3 regions of the Metabacillus mesotrionivorans genome follow, and region 1 is predicted to be linked to each of the others. Evidence: a T-box and tRNA genes for the amino acid it is inferred to sense, from the RefSeq annotation. Region 1 holds a T-box; the other regions hold tRNA genes.
What was found. The T-box of region 1 lies ahead of serS (serine--tRNA ligase). A T-box ahead of a tRNA ligase gene usually reads a tRNA of that ligase, here a tRNA-Ser.
Positions count from the first base shown of each region.

Region 1 (2,659 bases):
TTCCTGTTATGGCAAAAGCGCGCATCGGACATATTGTAGAAGCACGCGTATTAGAAGCTATGGGTGTTGATTATATCGATGAAAGTGAAGTATTGACTCCTGCTGATGAAGAATATCACTTGAACAAGCGCGACTTCACTGTACCGTTTGTCTGCGGATGCCGCGATTTAGGCGAAGCGACAAGACGTATTGCAGAAGGAGCTTCTATGCTCCGCACAAAAGGCGAGCCGGGAACAGGCAACATTGTTGAGGCTGTCCGCCACATGCGCAAAGTAAATGGACAAGTACGCAGAATCGCAAGCATGAGCACAGACGAGCTGATGACAGAAGCGAAGCTGTTAGGTGCGCCTTATGAGCTTCTTCTTCAAATTAAACATGAAGGACGCCTTCCGGTAGTTAACTTTGCAGCAGGCGGAGTGGCAACACCTGCAGATGCTGCTCTTATGATGCAGCTTGGTGCTGACGGAGTATTTGTCGGATCTGGTATCTTCAAGTCAGAAAATCCTGCTAAATTTGCACGTGCGATTGTTGAAGCAACAACTCACTTTGAAGATTATGAGTTGATTGCAAGCCTTTCTAAAGGTCTTGGAACGGCAATGAAAGGCATCGAGATCTCAACACTGCTTCCTGAAAACAGAATGCAGGAGCGCGGCTGGTAATCATAAAGGAGTAGAAGAGTCATGCTTAAAATTGGTGTACTTGGCCTTCAGGGTGCCGTCAGAGAGCACATCCGCTCCATTGAGGAAAGCGGAGCTGAAGGGATCGTTGTCAAACGGACTGAGCAGCTTGATGAGCTTGACGGTCTGATAATTCCGGGCGGTGAAAGCACAACCATGCGACGCCTGATTGATAAATACGGATTCATGGGTCCCTTAAAAACGTTTGCTGCACAAGGAAAACCGATGTTCGGAACGTGTGCAGGCCTTATTCTTCTTGCGAAAAACATTGTCGGATATGAAGAAGGCCATCTTGGTGTCATGGATGTAACCGTCGAACGGAATTCCTTCGGGCGTCAGCGCGACAGTTTTGAAGCGGAGCTTAACATCACGGATGTAGCAGAAGACTTCACCGGCGTTTTCATCAGAGCTCCTCATATTGTGGAGGTTGGAGAGGACGTTGAGATCCTTTCTAAACACGATGGACGCATTGTCGCTGCAAGACAGGGCCAGTTCCTCGGCTGCTCCTTCCATCCGGAATTAACGGATGATCACAGGATGACAGGTCTTTTTGTCCGCATGGCGGAACAGGCAAAAGAAAAATTAAGCGTATAAAACCCTTGCAACCGTACCAAACTTGTAGTAAATTATGAATTACTTAAATAAGCACAACGTGATGACAGGAACCAGTAGCAAGTGTTTCTTTCCAAAGAGAGCCGGTGGTCGGTGCGAACCGGTGTGAGATCCTTGTGAATCCATCCTTGAATGATGTATTGAAATCTTCGGAGACTAGATATGTCCGGAACAGGCCGTTATCCTGCTAAGAGGAAGGCGCAGGATTCTGTCTTCAATTAGGGTGGCAACGCGGATACAACTTCCGTCCCTTTACCGGGGACGGGAGTTTTTTATTTGTAAAAAAAGATAAAAGGAGTTTTTAGGATGCTGGATATTAAGTACTTGCGGGCTAATTTTGAAGAGGTAAAAGAAAAGCTCTCTCATCGAGGAGAGGATTTAGGCGACTTTGCCAAATTTGAAGAGCTTGACCAAAAACGCCGTGATCTGATTTCTGAGGTTGAGGTTTATAAAAGCAAACGCAACGAGGTTTCCGGCCAAATTGCCGTCATGAAGCGCGAAAAGCAGGATGCCGATCACCTGATTAAAGAGATGCGTGAAGTTGGCGACAAGGTGAAGGAAATGGATGAAGAGCTCAGACAAGTAGAAGCTGAGCTTGAAAACCTGATGCTGTCTATCCCGAACATTCCCCACGAAAGTGTGCCGGTCGGTGAAACGGAGGATGATAACATTCTTCACCGCGAGTGGGGCGAAGTTCCGTCATTTGCATACGAGCCGAAGCCTCACTGGGATGTAGCCGACCATTTGGGAATCCTTGATTTTGAACGTGCAGGAAAAGTAACAGGAAGCCGCTTTGTTTTTTACAAAGGTCTTGGTGCCCGTCTTGAGCGTGCGCTGATTAGCTTCATGCTTGATCTTCATATTGATGAGCACGGCTATACGGAAGTTCTTCCTCCGTACATCGTCAACAGAGCGAGCATGACGGGTACAGGCCAGCTTCCTAAGTTTGAAGAAGATGCTTTCAAGATTGCAGACGAGGATTATTTCCTGATTCCGACGGCTGAAGTCCCGGTGACAAACATGCACCGCGAGGAAATCATGTCTGCCGATCAGCTTCCGATCAATTATGCAGCATACAGCTCTTGCTTCCGTTCTGAAGCAGGTTCTGCGGGAAGAGATACAAGAGGTCTGATCCGCCAGCATCAATTTAACAAAGTAGAGCTTGTAAAATTCGTAAAACCTGAAGACTCTTACGATGAGCTTGAAAAACTGACAGGACACGCTGAAAAAGTTCTGCAGCTTCTCGGACTTCCGTACCGCGTTCTTAGAATGTGCACAGCTGACCTCGGATTTACGGCTGCGAAAAAATACGATATTGAAGTATGGATTCCGAGCCAGGAAACATACCGCGAAATTTCTTCTTGCAGTAA
Region 1 covers NZ_JBQMFF010000017.1:4,786-7,444, forward strand. Annotated here, with positions in the region: gene pdxS (pyridoxal 5'-phosphate synthase lyase subunit PdxS) at 1-659, shown strand, start outside; gene pdxT (pyridoxal 5'-phosphate synthase glutaminase subunit PdxT) at 681-1,271, shown strand; T-box leader at 1,324-1,544, shown strand; gene serS (serine--tRNA ligase) at 1,596-2,659, shown strand, end outside.

Region 2 (2,659 bases), on a different contig from region 1:
TAGTCAAACGCTCTATCCAATTGAGCTACGGGCGCACATGATAATTTGTGAAGCGACTTAAATATAATACCAAGTTGTGATCTTTATGTCAACAACTTTTTTTAAGTTTTTCAAAGCTCTTTTGGTGCGGCCGAGAAGAGTCGAACTTCCACGGGGTTACCCCCACTAGGCCCTCAACCTAGCGCGTCTGCCATTCCGCCACGACCGCGAAAAGAATAATGTATGGTGCGGGTGAAGGGACTCGAACCCCCACGTCAAAGACACTAGATCCTAAGTCTAGCGCGTCTGCCAATTCCGCCACACCCGCATATTAAGGAAAAATGGTGTGCCATGAAGGACTCGAACCTTCGACCCTCTGATTAAAAGTCAGATGCTCTACCGACTGAGCTAATGGCACATAGATATTCATTTTTCAAAATGAAAATGGCTGGGCTAGCTGGATTCGAACCAGCGCATGACGGAGTCAAAGTCCGTTGCCTTACCGCTTGGCTATAGCCCAATAAAAATGGCGGTCCCGACCGGGATCGAACCGGCGATCTCCTGCGTGACAGGCAGGCATGTTAACCGCTACACCACGGGACCAGATGGTGGAGGATGACGGGCTCGAACCGCCGACCCTCTGCTTGTAAGGCAGATGCTCTCCCAGCTGAGCTAATCCTCCGTATTCATTTGTGAAAATGATGACCCGTACGGGATTCGAACCCGTGTTACCGCCGTGAAAGGGCGGTGTCTTAACCGCTTGACCAACGGGCCAGAGACAATAAAAAATAATGGCGGAGAAGGAGGGATTTGAACCCTCGCGCCGCTTACGCGACCTACACCCTTAGCAGGGGCGCCTCTTCAGCCACTTGAGTACTTCCCCAGAATAAATGGCTCCGCAGGTAGGACTCGAACCTACGACCGATCGGTTAACAGCCGATAGCTCTACCACTGAGCTACTGCGGAATAAAATTGCTGACAGACTTTCTTAATTATATGAAGGTTTGGACAAACTGTCAAGCCTTCTTTTCAGTCTTGTTTTGCGTCTCTTACGACGGCTTTTATAATTTAACACAGCTCGACACAGAGCGTCAACCCTTTTTATGAAATTCTATGAAACAAGTTTGATTTTCCCTCCGCATTTGCCGCACACGTATTTTGATGTATCCATCTTCCTGCGGCGATTGTAGATATACCGGCACTCTGTGCATTGATACTGAACGATTTTCCTTGTTCTTGACGGAGGCTCGATCGGCGTGCAGAACCTTGGTGCCCCCACTTGTGAAAGCAGCGCCCTGAATTCAGGATCACGGTGCTTATATCCTCTTCCTTCTATATGAAGGTGATAATGGCACAGCTCATGCTTGATAATGCCGATCACTTCATCGATTCCCTGAGAAAGATATTTCGGGTTCACTTCGATATTGTGGCTTGAAAGGAGATACCTTCCTCCCGTTGTCCGCAGCCTGCCGTTGAAAACCGCTTTATGTTTGAATGGTTTTCTGAAGTATTCTGCAGAAAGCGATTCTGTCAGTTCCTGAAGTTTGCGTTCATTCATTCCAAAGCACCCCGCATAGTTTGTTTCTCCGAACAGGACATCCTGAGCCCGCATAAAGTAAGTCATACACATACTCCATTATAAACAATAAGGAGGAACGAGCAATGCCATCATGGTTAAAAAACCAAATGCAGCGTGCGTTTTATGAAAAGGACCGTTATCAAATCAAAATGCTGAACCAGTGCTGGTATTTTTATAGAAAAAAACACTGCTCGTAAGCAGTGTTTTTCATCAGCTGTTAACCATTGTAAGTGCAACCCGGCCTTTTTGCCTGTCTACTGAGTCTACCCATACAGTTACAACATCTCCTACTGAGACAACATCAAGCGGATGCTTTACGTAAGAGTTTTTCAGCTTGGAGATGTGGACAAGCCCATCCTGCTTCACGCCAATATCAACGAAGGCTCCGAAGTCCACTACGTTTCGGACCGTCCCCTGAAGCTCCATGCCTGTTTCAAGGTCTTCCAGTTTCAGAACGCCTTTTTTTAGAAGAGGTTTAGCCACTTCATCCCGCGGATCGCGCCCCGGGCGCACGAGAGAATCGCAAATATCTTTTAAGGTCAGTTCTCCCATGCCGATTTTCTCTGCAGCTTCTTTCATGTTCAGACTGCTTATTCCTTCTCTAAGCTTATCTGAGCCAAGGTCTTTCAGGCTCAAGCCAAGCATACGGAGCAGCTCTTCTGTTTCTTTGTAGCTTTCAGGGTGGATTCCGGTAGAATCCAGAGGGTGTTTGCCCCCGGAAATTCTCAAAAACCCTACGCACTGTTCATAGGTTTTAGCTCCAAGGCGAGGGATCTTTTTCAATTGCTTCCGGTCATCAAACTTCCCGATTTCATCACGCTGTTTCACAATGTTCTGAGCCACAGACTTGCTTAGCCCCGCCACATACTGAAGCAAAGAAGATGAAGCTGTATTCACGTTAACTCCAACTTGGTTTACAACGGTTTCAACCACAAACGTAAGAGAGTCATTCAATTTTTTCTGTGCAACGTCATGCTGATATTGTCCGACTCCAACCGACTTAGGATCGATTTTAACCAGTTCGGCGAGCGGATCCTGCAGTCTTCTCGCAATGGAGACAGCACTGCGTTCTTCAACCTGAAAGTCAGGGAACTCTTCGCG
Region 2 covers NZ_JBQMFF010000011.1:368-3,026, forward strand. Annotated here, with positions in the region: tRNA gene ACTSEZ_RS19155 (tRNA-Arg) at 1-35, opposite strand, end outside; tRNA gene ACTSEZ_RS19160 (tRNA-Leu) at 123-208, opposite strand; tRNA gene ACTSEZ_RS19165 (tRNA-Leu) at 224-307, opposite strand; tRNA gene ACTSEZ_RS19170 (tRNA-Lys) at 322-397, opposite strand; tRNA gene ACTSEZ_RS19175 (tRNA-Gln) at 425-499, opposite strand; tRNA gene ACTSEZ_RS19180 (tRNA-Asp) at 507-582, opposite strand; tRNA gene ACTSEZ_RS19185 (tRNA-Val) at 586-661, opposite strand; tRNA gene ACTSEZ_RS19190 (tRNA-Glu) at 682-753, opposite strand; tRNA gene ACTSEZ_RS19195 (tRNA-Ser) at 772-862, opposite strand; tRNA gene ACTSEZ_RS19200 (tRNA-Asn) at 871-945, opposite strand; gene ACTSEZ_RS19205 (SprT family protein) at 1,091-1,537, opposite strand; gene cmpA (cortex morphogenetic protein CmpA) at 1,642-1,755, shown strand; gene ACTSEZ_RS19215 (Tex family protein) at 1,769-2,659, opposite strand, start outside.
Region 2: it has a tRNA-Ser gene. The T-box ahead of serS (serine--tRNA ligase) is inferred to sense a tRNA for this amino acid. The anticodon was not compared.

Region 3 (2,659 bases), on a different contig from region 1:
CTCATTCAGTTTTCTTAAAAACTGAACCGCGAACGGATTCTCGTGGGATTCATCCGTATTCTGCCAGTAAATCATATTTGCAACAGCATCAACCCTGAAACCGTCGATGTGGAACATTTCAAGCCAGAAGAGAGCATTTGAAATCAGAAAACTCTGCACTTCCGGTTTTCCAAGATCAAAGTTCGCCGTTCCCCAGACGATATTCTCACGGTCTTCAAATTTCTCATATTCAAAAACCGGTTCCCCGTCAAAGAAATAAAGTCCATGTGCATCTTTGCAGAAATGGCCTGGAACCCAGTCCATAATGACTCCCAGGTTATTCTGGTGGCAAAGATCTATGAATGCCATCAAGTCGTGAGGGGTGCCGTAACGGCTTGTAGCCGAATAATAGCCTGTGCCCTGATATCCCCATGAACGGTCATATGGGTGTTCAATAATCGGCAAAAGTTCGATATGTGTAAACCCATGCTCAAGAACATACGGAATCAAGACATCCGCAAGCTCTAAATATGTATAAAGGCTGCCGTCTTCTTTCTTTTTCCAAGAGCAGATATTCAGTTCATAAATATACATAGGGCGCTGATAAATTTCCTTCTGGCGCTTTTTTCTCTGCCAGTTTTTATCATTCCATTTATACCCTTCAAGATTGTAAACAACAGAAGCTGTATTTGGCTTCAGCTCAGAATAAAAGGCAAATGGATCAGCCTTCAGGATCTTTTCCTGCTTTTTCGTGATAATCTCATATTTATAGAGATCACCCTCTTCAATGCCGGCAATAAAAGCAGACCAGATTCCCTGTTCATTCAGCTTCTCAAGCTTGTGTCCTGTGCCGTCCCAGTGATTAAAATCACCTGCAACCCGCACCTCAAGCGCATGAGGAGCCCAAACTGTGAATACTGTTCCGCTTACACCGTTTCGCACGCTGCTGCGGGCACCAAACAATTCATGAGCTCTGAACAAATTTCCTTCATGGAAAAGATGGACCTCAAAATCAGTTGGCGTAGCAAGATTCATTCCCATCACCCTTTCTATAAAGTAATCTTAATTCTTATTTCAATCAGAAGGAAGAATTACCTTTTTTGTAAGCGCTTCTACTTATTGACACGATATGTCATGAACAGTCATTCATTTTTCAAAACATTATTCTTTTAAAATGATGTCGAATAAAGAAAGGAAGGAAGGATAGAGTGTTGGTGAAATGAACATCAGTCTTATTTACTAAATAAAAACATATTCGATGAGAAAATCCGGGCATATTAACCAAAAAATACAATCTCAGCAAATACCGTATGCTATATCACGAAAACAGTTATTTCGACAAATCCTCTTATGTTTGTCGAAATTTTCACGACCTTTTAATCACGGTTTCTTTATTACCATTACATATACCTCTAATGAAAAACATTCAAACCTTTTTGAATAACAGAAATATATATTATTTGTTGAAAACATATTTTTAGGGAAAAAAAGATTTTTTGAAGTCTTATTTTAACGGGGAGAAGGGTTTCATTCGTTCCCTGGAGACGGTCTAAGCTGCTTTGCGGAAGTAAATTTCGAGATCATGATTCACGGACGCATGATTTAGGATAAATACGTTCTATGCCGTTTTTCATACCTGCTTTTTATTTTCTTCTTTAACGACAAAAAAAGCGCTGCACATTGTGCAGCGCTTTTCAAATGATGACCCGTACGGGATTCGAACCCGTGTTACCGCCGTGAAAGGGCGGTGTCTTAACCGCTTGACCAACGGGCCGGAGCATGCCTTCTGGCGGAGAAGGAGGGATTTGAACCCTCGCGCCGCTTACGCGACCTACACCCTTAGCAGGGGCGCCTCTTCAGCCACTTGAGTACTTCCCCAGAATAAATGGCTCCGCAGGTAGGACTCGAACCTACGACCGATCGGTTAACAGCCGATAGCTCTACCACTGAGCTACTGCGGAAAATCATATATGCTCCTATAATAGGAATGGTGGGCCTAAATGGACTCGAACCATCGACCTCACGCTTATCAGGCGTGCGCTCTAACCAGCTGAGCTATAGGCCCATTATTGGAGCGGGTGATGGGAATCGAACCCACGACATCAGCTTGGAAGGCTGAGGTTTTACCATTAAACTACACCCGCAGAGAATAAAGATAAAATGGGGCGACTGATGGGAATCGAACCCACGAATGCCAGAGCCACAATCTGGTGCGTTAACCACTTCGCCACAACCGCCACTATCTGTAAAATTTTCTAAAGCTGCAAGATTTGCAAAAGCAAATGGTGGCTTGGGACGGAATCGAACCGCCGACACAAGGATTTTCAGTCCTTTGCTCTACCGACTGAGCTACCAAGCCTTTATAAAAATGGCGGTCCCGACCGGGATCGAACCGGCGATCTCCTGCGTGACAGGCAGGCATGTTAACCGCTACACCACGGGACCATTTGGTTGCGGGGACAGGATTTGAACCTGCGACCTTCGGGTTATGAGCCCGACGAGCTACCAGACTGCTCCACCCCGCGATAATAATAGATAATGCTGTTTTCCGATGCTCATTTAGAGCATTGACCGTCCCGATCTCAGGAAGCTTAGCCAAGAAGCAGCTCGATCGTTACGCTGATGCGGATTCAGAGAAGCATATTCGTGCTCCACCCCGCAATAGTAATAAATAATGCTA
Region 3 covers NZ_JBQMFF010000004.1:402-3,060, reverse strand. Annotated here, with positions in the region: gene glgB (1,4-alpha-glucan branching enzyme) at 1-1,014, opposite strand, end outside; tRNA gene ACTSEZ_RS12300 (tRNA-Glu) at 1,682-1,753, opposite strand; tRNA gene ACTSEZ_RS12295 (tRNA-Ser) at 1,767-1,857, opposite strand; tRNA gene ACTSEZ_RS12290 (tRNA-Asn) at 1,866-1,940, opposite strand; tRNA gene ACTSEZ_RS12285 (tRNA-Ile) at 1,968-2,044, opposite strand; tRNA gene ACTSEZ_RS12280 (tRNA-Gly) at 2,050-2,123, opposite strand; tRNA gene ACTSEZ_RS12275 (tRNA-His) at 2,141-2,216, opposite strand; tRNA gene ACTSEZ_RS12270 (tRNA-Phe) at 2,263-2,338, opposite strand; tRNA gene ACTSEZ_RS12265 (tRNA-Asp) at 2,349-2,424, opposite strand; tRNA gene ACTSEZ_RS12260 (tRNA-Met) at 2,428-2,504, opposite strand.
Region 3: it has a tRNA-Ser gene. The T-box ahead of serS (serine--tRNA ligase) is inferred to sense a tRNA for this amino acid. The anticodon was not compared.